Regions from separate parts of the Bacillus sp. 11B20 genome, predicted to be linked through region 2. Evidence: a T-box and tRNA genes for the amino acid it is inferred to sense, from the RefSeq annotation. Region 2 holds a T-box; the other holds one or more tRNA genes.
The links. The T-box of region 2 lies ahead of ileS (isoleucine--tRNA ligase). A T-box ahead of a tRNA ligase gene usually reads a tRNA of that ligase, here a tRNA-Ile.
Positions count from the first base shown of each region.

Region 1: it encodes a tRNA-Ile, which carries the amino acid that the T-box ahead of ileS (isoleucine--tRNA ligase) is inferred to sense. The anticodon was not compared.

Region 1 covers NZ_JBLZWZ010000008.1:893,793-901,087, forward strand. The annotation lists gene menD (2-succinyl-5-enolpyruvyl-6-hydroxy-3-cyclohexene-1-carboxylic-acid synthase) at 1-381, opposite strand, end outside; gene ACN6NB_RS13970 (isochorismate synthase) at 374-1,792, opposite strand; gene ACN6NB_RS13975 (1,4-dihydroxy-2-naphthoate polyprenyltransferase) at 2,171-3,109, shown strand; gene ACN6NB_RS13980 (TraR/DksA C4-type zinc finger protein) at 3,227-3,961, shown strand; gene ACN6NB_RS13985 (TspO/MBR family protein) at 4,048-4,524, shown strand; tRNA gene ACN6NB_RS13990 (tRNA-Glu) at 4,602-4,673, opposite strand; tRNA gene ACN6NB_RS13995 (tRNA-Ser) at 4,681-4,771, opposite strand; tRNA gene ACN6NB_RS14000 (tRNA-Asn) at 4,775-4,849, opposite strand; tRNA gene ACN6NB_RS14005 (tRNA-Ile) at 4,856-4,932, opposite strand; tRNA gene ACN6NB_RS14010 (tRNA-Gly) at 4,950-5,023, opposite strand; tRNA gene ACN6NB_RS14015 (tRNA-His) at 5,035-5,110, opposite strand; tRNA gene ACN6NB_RS14020 (tRNA-Phe) at 5,136-5,208, opposite strand; tRNA gene ACN6NB_RS14025 (tRNA-Asp) at 5,227-5,303, opposite strand; tRNA gene ACN6NB_RS14030 (tRNA-Met) at 5,308-5,384, opposite strand; tRNA gene ACN6NB_RS14035 (tRNA-Ser) at 5,408-5,500, opposite strand; tRNA gene ACN6NB_RS14040 (tRNA-Ile) at 5,508-5,584, opposite strand; tRNA gene ACN6NB_RS14045 (tRNA-Met) at 5,589-5,662, opposite strand; tRNA gene ACN6NB_RS14050 (tRNA-Ala) at 5,688-5,760, opposite strand; tRNA gene ACN6NB_RS14055 (tRNA-Pro) at 5,769-5,845, opposite strand; tRNA gene ACN6NB_RS14060 (tRNA-Arg) at 5,853-5,929, opposite strand; tRNA gene ACN6NB_RS14065 (tRNA-Leu) at 5,940-6,025, opposite strand; tRNA gene ACN6NB_RS14070 (tRNA-Gly) at 6,038-6,109, opposite strand; tRNA gene ACN6NB_RS14075 (tRNA-Leu) at 6,140-6,222, opposite strand; tRNA gene ACN6NB_RS14080 (tRNA-Lys) at 6,231-6,306, opposite strand; tRNA gene ACN6NB_RS14085 (tRNA-Thr) at 6,344-6,419, opposite strand; tRNA gene ACN6NB_RS14090 (tRNA-Val) at 6,453-6,528, opposite strand; rRNA gene rrf (5S ribosomal RNA) at 7,077-7,192, opposite strand.
Region 2 covers NZ_JBLZWZ010000007.1:582,877-590,171, forward strand. The annotation lists gene ACN6NB_RS07235 (PTS glucitol/sorbitol transporter subunit IIA) at 1-8, shown strand, start outside; gene ACN6NB_RS07240 (ABC transporter ATP-binding protein) at 137-913, shown strand; gene ACN6NB_RS07245 (YlmC/YmxH family sporulation protein) at 993-1,229, shown strand; gene pgeF (peptidoglycan editing factor PgeF) at 1,441-2,304, shown strand; gene ACN6NB_RS07255 (YggS family pyridoxal phosphate-dependent enzyme) at 2,311-3,000, shown strand; gene sepF (cell division protein SepF) at 3,002-3,460, shown strand; gene ACN6NB_RS07265 (YggT family protein) at 3,467-3,748, shown strand; gene ACN6NB_RS07270 (YlmH family RNA-binding protein) at 3,802-4,578, shown strand; gene ACN6NB_RS07275 (DivIVA domain-containing protein) at 4,605-5,099, shown strand; T-box leader at 5,159-5,396, shown strand; gene ileS (isoleucine--tRNA ligase) at 5,456-7,295, shown strand, end outside.

The DNA.
Region 1 (7,295 bases), on a different contig from region 2:
CTTACCGAATAAGAATTGCTGATCAATCGCTTGAGGTGCCCCAACTTCCCTCAATTCGTGCGGCCGATCAGCAGTTAAAACAATAAGAGGTACACGAGAATAATGCGCCTCTACAACGGCTGGATAAAAGTTAGCAGCTGCCGTACCTGATGTACAAATAAGCAGCACTGGTGATTGACTTGCTTTTGCAAGACCAAGCGCATAAAAAGCAGCAGACCGTTCGTCCACTAAAACATGGACATGGATGTCTTGATGAGCAAGGGCCAGCATCGCAAGCGGAGTTGATCGAGAACCAGGACAGACAACTGCCTCTTTCACACCACCTTGGACGAATTCATCCATCAATCTGCCTATATATGTTGTCATGATGTGATTATTCAATAGGATGACCTCCAAGAGCAGACAGCATTGGTCTTAACTTCACTTGTGTTTCTTCATACTCCTGCTTTGCAAGGGAATCCTCTACAATTCCGCAGCCAGCGAACAAACGAACACGGTCTTCCTCAATAAGACCTGACCGAATGGCTACAGCAAATTCTCCATTATCCTGAGAATCAATCCAGCCTACGGGCGCTGCATACCAGCCGCGCTTGAGCGGTTCGATTTCACGAATCACTTCAACCGCCATTTCCTTTGGATATCCGCCTAGTGCCGGCGTCGGATGGAGCTGCTCAATTAATGAAAAGAGGGAACAGCTGCTTTTAATTTCTCCCACAATCGGTGTAAACAAATGCTGAATGTTTTTTGTTTTATAAAGACTTGGTTGATTTGGTTTATGCACGTGAAGGCAATTCGCTTCAAATGCTTGCTCAATCATATTGACAACAATTTGATGTTCAATCAAATTCTTCTCATCATGCAGCAGTTCCTCGCCTAATGCGTGATCCTCCGCTTCATCTTTTCCGCGAACAATGGAGCCTGCTAAACAGGAGGAAAAGACCTCTCCTCCGCTTTTTTTCACTAAGCGTTCCGGCGTGGCTCCGACAAATGCTTGTCTTCCCTGTTCAACCGCAAATACATAACTCGTTGTTTGATGCTTTAATAATTCCGCTAATAGTGGAGCGAGTTCAATTTGATTTTTATAGTGAAGCAAGACTTCTCTTGCTAAAACAACCTTTTCATATTCGTTTGCACGAATGTGGTCTGTCGCTTCTTCGATCGCCTTCATCCATTCCTTCACATCCAGCTCTTCCACATGAACAAGTTCAGCTTGTCCACCAGTCCGAACTGGCAATGTCTCGAAACGAGAGGCTTTTTGTTCTAATTCCTGAATAAGCTGATGAACGTTCCCATCCACCTGCTTCCACTCATTGATCGTAAGAAAACTGCCTTCTTTTGAGACAGTCAGCATGATCGATGGCACAAAAAAATGAGCCTCGCCAAATGCTTCCCAATGACGCGCCTTCTCTTCATACGGATCAAACGAGAATCCTCCAAATAAAAGCGGACCAACAGCCGCTTGCTTTAACTCCTTTTCATCATGAAAATGGAACATGTGCTGCTTGAGCTGTTCCCATTCTTGATGGACTATATCGAATCGTTCCTTGCCTTGCTCAGATGATTTAATGACGGCCGCTCTGCCAAGTCCAGAAAAAATCATTTGGCTTTCTGGATCAGACCAAAAAAACCGCTCGCCTAAAAAATCCGCTTCGCCGCTTTGGAAAAAGGCAAGAGGATCCAGATCGTCAACTCTTCTGGAGTAGCTTATCAAAACAGCATGGTTGACGTTATTCGCTTCTTCTAATGTCGCAAGCGCTTCCTGCCGGAAAGTACTTTGCACTGTTGTCACCATGATACATTCCTCCAAAATCCATGAATTACATAAAAAATAAAAACATAATGAAAAAATACATGAACATTCGAATATGTCGAATGACCTGCTTTTCTATTATAAACCTTAACAGATGAACTTAGTAAAGAAAACAGCTTCTAAAACCTCGAATCCTTATTATATCACGCTTTCAAGATTTTTTCGCTCTTGCTTATTGAAACGAGAGCATCTAAAGCAAAATGGCAGGACCGTTCTAAAATCAAGCTTTCCTTCGATATGGCAACGATTAGCAAACATCTTTTTCCCGATTCATCGCATCAATATATTGACACCTTTTTGAACTTTGCTAAACTGGAATTTGGACGTGTACGTATTTTTTTATTTAAAGGAGTATATTTTATGCAGCATCAATCGATATCAGATCAGCTTTCACCAATAAAGCCTGATAAAAACTGGCGAATTTGGTGGAATTTACTACGACCGCATACACTAACAGCGGCATTTATTCCCGTTACTTTAGGAACTGTTTTAGCACTTCCAAGTGGTCAAATACATGTTGGGCTATTTTTAGCCATGCTGTTTGCATCTATGTTTATCCAAATCGCAACAAACATGTTTAATGAGTACTTTGATTATGTTCGCGGGCTGGACAACGAGAAATCTGTCGGCATCGGCGGAGCCATTGTAAGAAACGGTGTGAAGCCAAAGACAGTCCTCAGCCTCGCTTATGCACTATTTGCACTTTCTTTATTACTTGGGGTCTATATTTGCATGATGTCTAGCTGGTGGATTGCATTAATAGGACTTATTTGTATGGCAGCAGGCTATTTCTATACTGGCGGCCCTGTACCAATTGCATATACACCGTTTGGAGAACTTGTTTCAGGTGCTTTTATGGGATTAGGGATTATCCTGATAAGTTTTTATATCCAAACAGGCACTCTGACGTCTAAAGCTGTTCTCGTCTCACTACCAATTTCTATTTTAGTTGGTGCCATCTTACTGTCGAACAATATCCGTGATTTAGACGGGGATAAGGAAAATGGACGAAAAACACTTGCCATCCTTGCTGGACGTAAAGCTGCAGTGAACATTTTACTTTCCATGTTTTTGGTATCATATGTACTCATTTTTGTTTATATCTTCACAGATATCGTCGGTCTTTGGAGTCTTCTTGTTTTACTCAGTGTGCCAAAAGCCTATACAGCCATTAAAGAGTTTAAGCAAAAAGAAAAACCGATTGAATTAATGAATGCCATGAAATCTACAGCTCAAACCAATACATTTTTTGGTTTTCTGCTGACGATCGCTTTGATCTTACAATACTATATCGCGTAACAAAGAACGCCTGCAGCCGCAGGCGTTTTTTAATTAGGAATTGCTTCAAATTGGAACTAGTCTTACATACAAAATTGCTCATACTAACAATATGTTTGATATGAAAGGATGATCGCTTTGTTGTCAAAAGACGAATTACATCATTTGAAGCAGCGCCTTCTCGATGAAAAAAAAGAACTTGAAGCCAAAAGCCATGACGATGAACAGAAAGTATCCTTTCCTTACGATTCAGTCGGAGAACTGTCTGCCTATGATAACCACCCGGGCGATCAAGGGACAGAGCTGTTCGAGCGTGGGAAAGATATTGCTTTAAACAGCTTGGAACATGAACATATGTTAGATATCGATGAAGCACTTCAAGCCATTGCAGACGGCTCTTATGGACTATGCAAGGTCTGTAAGGCCCCTATTCCAAAGGAACGCTTAGAAGCCTTGCCTACTGCCGTCACATGCACAGAGCACTCAAAAGAACAGACCGTTTCACAAAACCGTCCGATTGAAGAGGATTTATTAAGTCCGCCAGCTGGACAATTTGAAAATGAAGAAAGTGCTGCGTACGACGGAGAGGATGCCTACCAAGACGTAGAACGCTACGGAAACTCTGATACCCCGTCTGATATGGAATTCCCACCTTTGACATACGATGATGTGTATACACAATCAGAAGATGAAGATTATGTGGAGGACTACGAAGGATTCGCAGCTGCTGATATTGAAGGAAAAGCAAGCAAGGTGTATCCGAACAAAGCACACGAGGCCTATGAAGAAGCATTAGACGAAGAAGGTGTCATGACAGTATTTGGTGACTTGAAACCGTACGAGGAAGAACCTTATACAGAAGAAAATCATTAGTCCCCTCATATTGGGGGCTTTATGTTTATATCATGTAATGATTGGGAAATCACTTTAAGAGTGAATTTGATTGGAGGAGATTCTTGATGGCTAGAAAAAGTATCATTTGGGCGATTGTCGTCTTCTTTATTACATACGCACTATTCTCTATTGCCGGATTTTTGTTCCCCATCGACAGAGAATGGTATGACGCATTAAATAAACCAGAATGGACACCTGGTGGCGGTGTGATTGGTGCTGTGTGGGCTGTCTTATTTGCACTCATCTCATTGTCCGCAGCGATCATTTATGGAAAATATGGATTCCAAAAAATCACTTTACCATTTTGGATTCTTTTCCTTTTAAATTACGTATTCAATCAAGCCTTTAGCTTTTTTCAATTTACACAAAAGGATTTGTTTGTGGCTACGATCGACTGCCTGCTCGTTGCACTGACAGCACTTGCACTTGTCATCGTCTCACGTAAACTAAGCAAAGTCGTTCCAATTTTACTGATCCCTTATGTCTTATGGGGCTTCTTTGCGACATACTTGTCTTATACGATCTATTCCATGAATATGTAAAAAAAGACCGCCATGATAGCGGTCTTTCGTTTTGAAGAAAACAAAAAAGAGATCTTTGACAAGATCTCTTTTAAAAATGACCCGTACGGGATTCGAACCCGTGTTACCGCCGTGAAAGGGCGGTGTCTTAACCGCTTGACCAACGGGCCAGATCAATGGCGGAGAAGGAGGGATTTGAACCCTCGCGCCGCTTACGCGACCTACACCCTTAGCAGGGGCGCCTCTTCAGCCACTTGAGTACTTCTCCATTTGGCTCCGCAGGTAGGATTCGAACCTACGACCGATCGGTTAACAGCCGATAGCTCTACCACTGAGCTACTGCGGAAGATCATGGTGGGCCTGAGTGGACTCGAACCACCGACCTCACGCTTATCAGGCGTGCGCTCTAACCAGCTGAGCTACAGGCCCATGAACAGATATACAAATGGAGCGGGTGATGGGAATCGAACCCACGACATCAGCTTGGAAGGCTGAGGTTTTACCACTAAACTACACCCGCAAAAATATGTATGGGGCGATTGATGGGAATCGAACCCACGAGTGCCAGAGCCACAATCTGGTGCGTTAACCACTTCGCCACAACCGCCATACTATGAATATTTTTATAAAAGTGGCTCGGGACGGAATCGAACCGCCGACACACGGATTTTCAGTCCGTTGCTCTACCAACTGAGCTACCGAGCCAAGTATTCTTTTGAAAAATGGCGGTCCGGACGGGACTCGAACCCGCGACCTCCTGCGTGACAGGCAGGCATTCTAACCAACTGAACTACCGGACCATTTTGGTTGCGGGGGCAGGATTTGAACCTGCGACCTTCGGGTTATGAGCCCGACGAGCTACCGAACTGCTCCACCCCGCGATGATATGGTTTTTTAAAAAATATGGCGGAGGAAGAGGGATTCGAACCCCCGCGGGCTTTGACACCCCTGTCGGTTTTCAAGACCGATCCCTTCAGCCGGACTTGGGTATTCCTCCGTATAGATGGTGGACCTTGTAGGACTCGAACCTACGACCGGACGGTTATGAGCCGTCTGCTCTAACCAACTGAGCTAAAGGTCCTTTATAGCGGCGGAGGGGATCGAACCCCCGACCTCACGGGTATGAACCGTACGCTCTAGCCAGCTGAGCTACACCGCCATGATCAAAACAATCTTTTAAAAAGTGGAGCCTAGCGGGATCGAACCGCTGACCTCCTGCGTGCAAGGCAGGCGCTCTCCCAGCTGAGCTAAGGCCCCATAAAAGATGGTCGGGAAGACAGGATTCGAACCTGCGACCCCTTGGTCCCAAACCAAGTGCTCTACCAAGCTGAGCTACTTCCCGATCTTAATGGCGCGCCCGAGAGGAGTCGAACCCCTAACCTTTTGATCCGTAGTCAAACGCTCTATCCAATTGAGCTACGGGCGCTTATTTATAATGCCGAGGGCCGGACTTGAACCGGCACGGTAGTCACCTACCGCAGGATTTTAAGTCCTGTGTGTCTGCCAATTCCACCACCCCGGCGTGGATGGTATAAGCGGAAGACGGGATTCGAACCCGCGACCCCCACCTTGGCAAGGTGGTGTTCTACCACTGAACTACTTCCGCATTACAGGATTTCTTTATTTTATTTGGCAATGCGGGTGAAGGGACTTGAACCCCCACGTCATAAAGACACTAGATCCTAAGTCTAGCGCGTCTGCCAATTCCGCCACACCCGCATGAAACATGGTGAGCCATGAAGGACTCGAACCTTCGACCCTCTGATTAAAAGTCAGATGCTCTACCAACTGAGCTAATGGCTCGCTTTAAAAGCGACTTGTCTATCTTACCATATGAAAGTGGTGCCGGCAAGAGGACTTGAACCCCCAACCTACTGATTACAAGTCAGTTGCTCTACCAGTTGAGCTACACCGGCTTTATCTATCCTAACATTATGTAAGAATAAATATGGTGGAGGATGACGGGCTCGAACCGCCGACCCTCTGCTTGTAAGGCAGATGCTCTCCCAGCTGAGCTAATCCTCCACTATGTAAGAATCTCTCGATCCGACAAAGATTATTATATACAGGTTTTAATCATTTGTAAAGGCTATATTAAAAAAATTTTATTTCAATTTTCATTGCGTTATTTTTTAACAAAAGATCGTCATATCACCTATTCATACAGCTGCTGTTCAACGTTCAGCAGGTGAGCTTCTCTTCTCTATATTCTCTTTCAAAACGTTCAATTCCTTTAGAAATATTAGCAGTCTTTCATTTTTATACTTTAATGATATAGGTATCTCTTTAGACGTAAAGCATTTATAGAAATCGAATAGGCTTACACATCTTCAATTTAATTAAAGATATATGGAATGCGCCTATATAAGCTCATACTCTGTCTCTCTATTGTTTTGTATAGATAAGGTTTTATGCCATGAACATCTTTAGGTTCAAGTGTTTCACATGCTACGCTTGGACATAAGAAGGTGCGACGATCTTTCATCAAACAAATGGTATAAGATAAAGTATGATGTATGACCCTCAATCAGCACAAAAAAGACCAGTTCCAAATGGAACTGATCCTGATAGAAGCTTGGCGGCGTCCTACTCTCACAGGGGGAAACCCCCAACTACCATCGGCGCTGAAGAGCTTAACTTCCGTGTTCGGTATGGGAACGGGTGTGACCTCTTCGCTATCGCCACCAAACCTGATGGAGAGAATGTTCTCTCAAAACTAGATAACAATGTTCATGCTTCACAATAGAATATAGGTTAAGTCCTCGATCTATTAGTATCTGTCAGCTCCACGT
Region 2 (7,295 bases):
TTTCGTAACCATAAAAAAAGCTGTTCCTAAAAAGGAGCAGCTTTTTTACATGAGGTTTACCAGAAAGAGCATTTGCGATATGCTGTAAACATTCATTATTTGTATATTCAGAATTTTTACTCAGGAGGAAGTTATCGTGTCACTTGAATTGAAGAATGTTTCATTAAAACGAAATGGGAAATGGCTGCTTGAGTCTATTGACTGGCAGGTGAACAAGCAGGAACACTGGGTACTTTACGGTTTAAATGGTGCGGGGAAAACCGCATTATTAAATATGCTCTGCTCTTATTATTTCCCCACGTCAGGCGAGATGACAGTGCTGGGACATGTCTTTGGCAAGGAGGCTCTTGGTGAAAAGCTCAGGAGGAAAATTGGACTCATCTCAGCAGGACTTGAAAAGAAATTGCACAGAGACGACAATGCTTTTGAAATTGTGCTGAGCGGCGCATTTGCTTCTATCGGGCTTTATGAAACCCCGACAGATGAAATGAGAGAGAAAGCCATTGATCTATTAAAAGCATTTGGTTCATTCAAATATGCCAACAGAACTTATGAAACACTCTCACAGGGAGAGAAGCAAAAAGTCTTGATTGCGAGAGCTTTAATGAATGATCCGCAGCTCTTGATTTTAGATGAACCTGTGACGGGTCTTGATTTTCTAGCAAGAGAGCAAGTGCTGGAGACCATCTCAATGATTGCAGCAAAGCCTGATGCGCCTACTTTGCTCTATACGACCCATCATGCAGAGGAGATTCTGCCTGTTTTTCAGCATACCTTATTATTAAAAAATGGATCTGTTTTTGATCAAGGAGAAACAAAAGAGATGATGACAAGCGGCCTGCTTTCTTCTTTTTTTGAATGTCCGGTAGATGTCATGTGGAGAAATGGCCGTCCGCATTTAAGTAAATTGTAGATAAAAGAAACTATTGGTCTGCGTCCCTGCTTTTCCATCATACATATTATAGTAGAAAACGAAAGGCGGGGAAGGACAGATGATCAGCATTTCTGAATTCCAAATCAAGGATGTCGTCGATGTATCCAGCGGGAAAAAACTAGGTACCATTGGGGACATTGATATTAATGTCACAAGCGGCAAAATCCAAGCGATTATTATTGGCGGCACAGGTAAAATGATGGGATTTTTCGGAAAAGAAGAGGAAATGATTGTCCCATGGCGAAATATAGTAAAAATTGGCGAAGATGTGATACTTGTCCGCTTGTCTTCTTAATTCGTATAACTCCTCAATGAATCATTCAATTTTTCCTTAAAATAAACTCTTCATTCTTAGCAAACAATGTCTTTTTCGGGTAAAAAGATTACGTTTTCATATCAATTTGAAAAAAAACCTGCAGAAAGGGCACATTTGAGTGTAATATTTAATGAATCCCACTAACTGTCTATGTATGTCTTGTGGTAAAATAGGAGCGAAATAAAGAGAGATGAATGAAAGGTGGGAGGCAGCTTTGACACACAAATATGACCCCTTTCAGCAGAAATCACCATATGCAATGACCATTCATGATTGGACGAACATGACATGTTCTGGTAAAGAGGTATTGGCCGGATTTACAACAAAAAATGGCGGCTTCAGCCTTACTCCATATCAATCATTGAACACTGGACTCCATGTAGGAGACGATGCTTCTAGTGTTCAAATGAATCGTCAAGTCATAGCAGATGCTGCTGCTGTGCCGCTCTCTGATTGGGTGTTTGCAGACCAAACACACGAGGATCGCATCCTGAAAGTCACCAAGGAGCAAAGAGGAAGAGGAAGTCTTCATTATGATGAGGCACTGCCAGGTACAGACGGTTTATATACGTCTGAGACGAACATGATGCTCGCTCTTTGTTTCGCTGATTGTGTTCCGCTTTATTTTCTAGCTCCGCAAAACGGATTAATTGGAACGGCTCATGCCGGCTGGAAAGGAACCGTCAAGCAAATTGGTGCAAAGATGGTTGATGTATGGGTCAGCCAAGAAGGTGCCAAGGTCGATCAGATTCAAGTCGTCATTGGACCATCCATTGGCAGATGCTGCTACATAGTCGATGACGTCGTCATGGATCAAGTGAAACAGCTTCCTTTTTCAACAGAGGATGTGTATTCCGAGATTTCACAAGGACAATATAAAATTGATTTGAAAACACTAAACAAAAACGTATTGCTTCATGCAGGAATAAAAGAAGAAAACATACATGTCAGTTCGATGTGCACAAGCTGCAATGATCAGCTTTTCTTCTCACACCGGCGTGATCAAGGGAAAACAGGACGTATGATGTCTTTTGTCGGGTTTAAGGAGGCATAAGTGCAATTGAATGTACGAGAGAATCTCAGACAAATAAATGAACAAATAAACGAAGCATGTAAAAGAGCCGGTAGACAACCAGCAGATGTATCAGTCGTCGCTGTGACAAAATATGTCTCGATTGAACGAGCACTAGAAGCCAAGGAAGCAGGGATTGTGCACTTTGGTGAAAATCGAGACCAAGGGTTACTTGAAAAGCAGGCGGCCATAACCGATGAAAACATTAACTGGCACTTTATCGGCAGTTTACAAACACGAAAAGTGAAATCAGTCATTCAGACAATTGACTACTTACATTCGCTCGACAGAATGTCTCTTGCGAATGAAATTGAAAAAAGAGCGGATCACACAGTTCGCTGTTTTGTACAAGTGAACACATCACTTGAGGAGTCAAAACACGGCTTGAAAAGTGAAGACGTCATTCCATTTGTGAAACAGCTCGCTGATTTCAAACAGATTGAAATTGCAGGACTGATGACGATGGCTCCATTTACAGAGGATCACACTGTGATTCGCAACTGTTTTAAAGCATTAAAAAACCTTCAAGAAGAAGTAAAACATCTTAACCAAGTAAATGCACCTTGTCAGCATTTATCGATGGGCATGTCAAATGATTTTGAAATCGCAATTGAAGAAGGTGCGACATTCGTTCGGATTGGCTCTTCACTTGTTGGAAATGAAACAGGAGGTGCGTGACATGAGCATAAAAAATAAGTTTAAAAGCTTTTTCACTCTCGACGATGAAGAGTATGAGTACGAATATATTGATGAAGAAAGAGAACCCGTTCAAGAAGAAAAAGGAACGAAGGACAAAGCAGCATTTCAAGAGCGCCCGCAGACAGGAAAACAAAATGTTGTCAGCTTGCAAAGCGTGCAGAAATCCTCTAAAGTGGTGTTAAGTGAGCCGCGTGTTTATGCAGAAGCGCAGGAGATTGCAGACCATATTAAAAACAGACGTGCAGTCGTCGTGAATTTGCAGCGCATACAGCATGATCAAGCAAAGCGAATCATTGACTTCTTAAGCGGAACCGTTTATGCAATTGGTGGAGACATCCAGCGTATTGGCTCGAATATATTCCTCTGCACACCTGATAATGTAGATGTATCTGGCACAATATCAGAGCTATTGACAGAGGAAGAACCTCAGAGGTGGTAAATCATAGTGATTCTAAATTTCATTTTTAATATTTTAGGAACGGTATTAACGATTTACTCATTCGCGATTATTATTTACATCTTTATGTCATGGGTGCCATCTGCAAGAGAAACTGTGTTTGGCCGTTTTCTGACAAATATTTGCGAACCGTATTTAGAACCATTTCGTAAAATTATTCCGCCAATCGGTATGATTGACATCTCGCCGATTGTGGCATTGCTTGTGATTCGCTTTGCTTCAGAATATGGATTGAGAGGTCTTTATCAAATGATTGCAGGAATCATGTAAACAGGCTGCCGGGCTTGGCACTGCCAGGCTCTTTTACATAAGAGGGGAACAAAATGAGCGATATCTATCAGCATTTTAGAAAAGACGAACAGCCATTTGTCGACCAAGTGTTAGGCTGGAAAAAAATCGCACTCGACCAATATCGAATGAAATTAACAGACTTCCTTGATCCGCGTGAGCAATTTATTACCGAGTCCGTCATCCAGCATGCTGAAGAACTTGGGATCATGTTTTTTGGCGGGTATGAGGGAGCGGAGCGCAAAAGAGCTCTCATTTATCCTGATTATTTAGAACCTTCTATTGAAGATGTTGAGCTGTCATATTTTCAGGTGAACTATGCGAAAAAGTTTATTTCCTTAGAACACCCGAAGCTTCTCGGCTCATTGATTGGGACAGGCTTGAAGCGTCAAAAATTCGGAGATCTATTATTTTCAGAGGAAGATGTGCAGTTTATTTGTACAAGTGATGTCGCTGATTTTGTGCGGGCGCAGCTGACACATGTCGGCAGAGCATCCGTTTCATTAGAGGAAATCACGCAGGCAGAAATAAAGCCAGTGATGACGAAGACTGATATCAAAGAAGATACCATTTCTTCACTTCGGCTTGATGCTGTATGTGCTGCTGTCAGCCGTCAGTCTCGGCAAAAAGCACAGCTTTTAGTCAAAAATGGACTTGTCAAAGTCAATTGGAAAGTCACTGAGGACCCTTCCTTTACAATCGGTGAAGGCGATCAGCTCTCTGTAAGGGGATTTGGCCGCTTTAGCCTCAAAACGATTGATGGGAAGACCAAAAAAGATAAATTCAAAGTAACATTTGAGCTTATGACATAACGAACTTGAATCTGGAGGTGGCGAGGTTGCCATTAACACCTAATGATATTCATAATAAAACGTTCACAAAAAGCTTTCGCGGCTATGACGAAGACGAAGTAAACGAGTTTTTAAGCCAAGTACGTAAAGACTACGAGATCGTACTCCGTAAAAAGAACGAGCTTGAAGACAAAGTAAACGAGCTTGACGAAAGACTAGGTCATTTTGCAACAATTGAAGAAACATTAAACAAATCGATTCTTGTGGCGCAGGAAGCAGCAGAAGACGTTAAGCGTCATTCTGATAAAGAAGCAAAATTGATTATTCGTGAAGCAGAGAAAAATGCAGACCGTATTATCAACGAAGCGCTGTCAAAATCAAGAAAGATTGCAATGGAAATCGAAGAACTGAAGAAACAATCGAAGGTCTTTAGAACTCGTTTCCAAATGCTCATCGAAGCTCAGCTTGATCTTCTGAAAAATGACGATTGGGATCATTTACTGGAATATGAAGTGGACGCTGTCTTTGACGAAAAAGAATAAGCGCATCATCTTGACATGACGTGCTCATGTTGCATATAATACCATCATAAATTAACAAGAGATAAACGTTTGAAAGGGACACTCGCAGCTGTTACATGCGTAATTAAGCGAATCAGGGATGGTGGAAGCCTGACATTACGAGACGCTGCAATGAGATCACCCCTATAGTTCCTTTTCTGAAAAAAACAGTAAGAAAAGGCGTCTGATCACGTTACGATTTTAGAGTGGATAAGCGGCTGCTTAAATAGCGCTTGTCTAAAAGGGTGGTACCGCGAGACAAGCCTTCTCGTCCCTTATGGGATGAGAGGGCTTTTTTTATTGTTTTTTAATCAGAATTTGCATGTGGAGGAATGGGTATGAACTACAAAGACACCTTATTAATGCCGAAAACAGAATTCCCAATGAGAGGGAACTTGCCGAACAAAGAGCCTGAAATCCAAGAGGAGTGGGCAGAGAAAGACATCTATCAAATGGTTTTAGAGCGGACAAAAGGACGCCCAACGTTTATTTTGCATGATGGGCCTCCATATGCGAATGGTGACATTCATATGGGGCATGCACTCAATAAAATCCTAAAAGATTTTATCGTCCGTTTTAAATCAATGAACGGGTACCATGCTCCGTACGTACCAGGCTGGGATACACACGGGCTGCCAATTGAAACAGCTCTTACTAAAAATAAAAAAGTAAAACGCAAAGAAATGTCTACAGCAGAATTCCGCAAACTATGCGAGGAGTATGCTTGGAAGCAAATTGAAGGTCAGCGCAGCCAGTTTAAACGCTTAGGCGTCAGAGCAGACTGGGACAATCCATATGTCACATTAAAGCCTGAATATGAAGCGCAGCAAATTCTTGTCTTTGGTGAAATGGCGAAGAGAGGCTATATCTATAAAGGATTAAAGCCAGTTAACTGGTCTCCTTCAAGTGAATCAGCTCTTGCTGAAGCGGAAATTGAATATAAAGACAAACGTTCACCATCGATTTACGTTTCGTTTAAAGTAAAAGATGGCAAAGGCGTTCTTGAAAACGGCGAACAATTCATTATCTGGACAACAACACCTTGGACGCTTCCGGCAAACCTTGGCATTTGTGTTCATCCAAACTTAGAGTACAGTGTTCTTCAAGTGGGTGCTGAGCGATATGTCGTAGCATCTGAACTGGTTGAACAAGTGGCAAAAACACTCGGCTTTGAAGAGTATGAAGTCGTGAAAACGCTAAAAGGAAAAGAATTAGACAACATCGTTGCAGAGCATCCAATCTATGGTAGAGATTCTCTTGTGATGCTTGGTGATCACGTGACAACGGATGCGGGAACAGGCTGTGTTCACACTGCACCAGGCCACGGGGAAGATGACTTTATTGTCGGTACGAAATACGGTCTTGATGTGCTCTGTCCAGTAGATGAAAAAGGTGTGATGACAGATGAGGCACCTGGTTTTGAAGGACTATTCTACGAGGATGCCAATAAAGCCATCACAGAACAGCTTGAAGCAAAAGGCGCGCTGAAGAAGCTCGACTTTATCACGCACTCCTATCCGCATGACTGGAGAACGAAAAAACCAACGATTTATCGTGCGACAGCTCAGTGGTTTGCATCCATTAAAGATTTTAGAGAAGCGTTATTAGACAATATTAAAGAAACGAAATGGGTTCCAGCATGGGGTGAAACACGCCTGTTCAATATGGTGCGTGACAGAGGTGACTGGTGCATTTCAAGACAGCGTGTATGGGGCGTTCCAATTCCGGTGTTTTATGCAGAAAATGGTGAGCCGATCATCACAGACGAAACCATCCAGCATGTATCTCAATTATTTAGAGAGCATGGCTCGAATATTTGGTTTGAAAAAGAAGCGAATGAGCTATTGCCAGAAGGCTTTACACATCCAGGCAGCCCGAATGGTGAATTCACTAAAGAGCAGGACATCATGGATGTATGGTTTGATTCCGGTTCTTCTCACCAAGCCGTTTTAGAAGAAAGAGATGACCTAGTCCGTCCGGCAGATCTTTACCTTGAAGGCTCTGACCAATATCGCGGCTGGTTTAACTCCTCTTTATCAACAGCTGTTGCTGTCACTGGAAAAGCACCGTATAAAGGTGTCCTAAGCCACGGCTTTACGCTTGATAAAGAAGGACGTAAGATGAGTAAATCATTAGGCAACACGATTGACCCAACGAAGGTTGCGAAGCAGCTCGGTG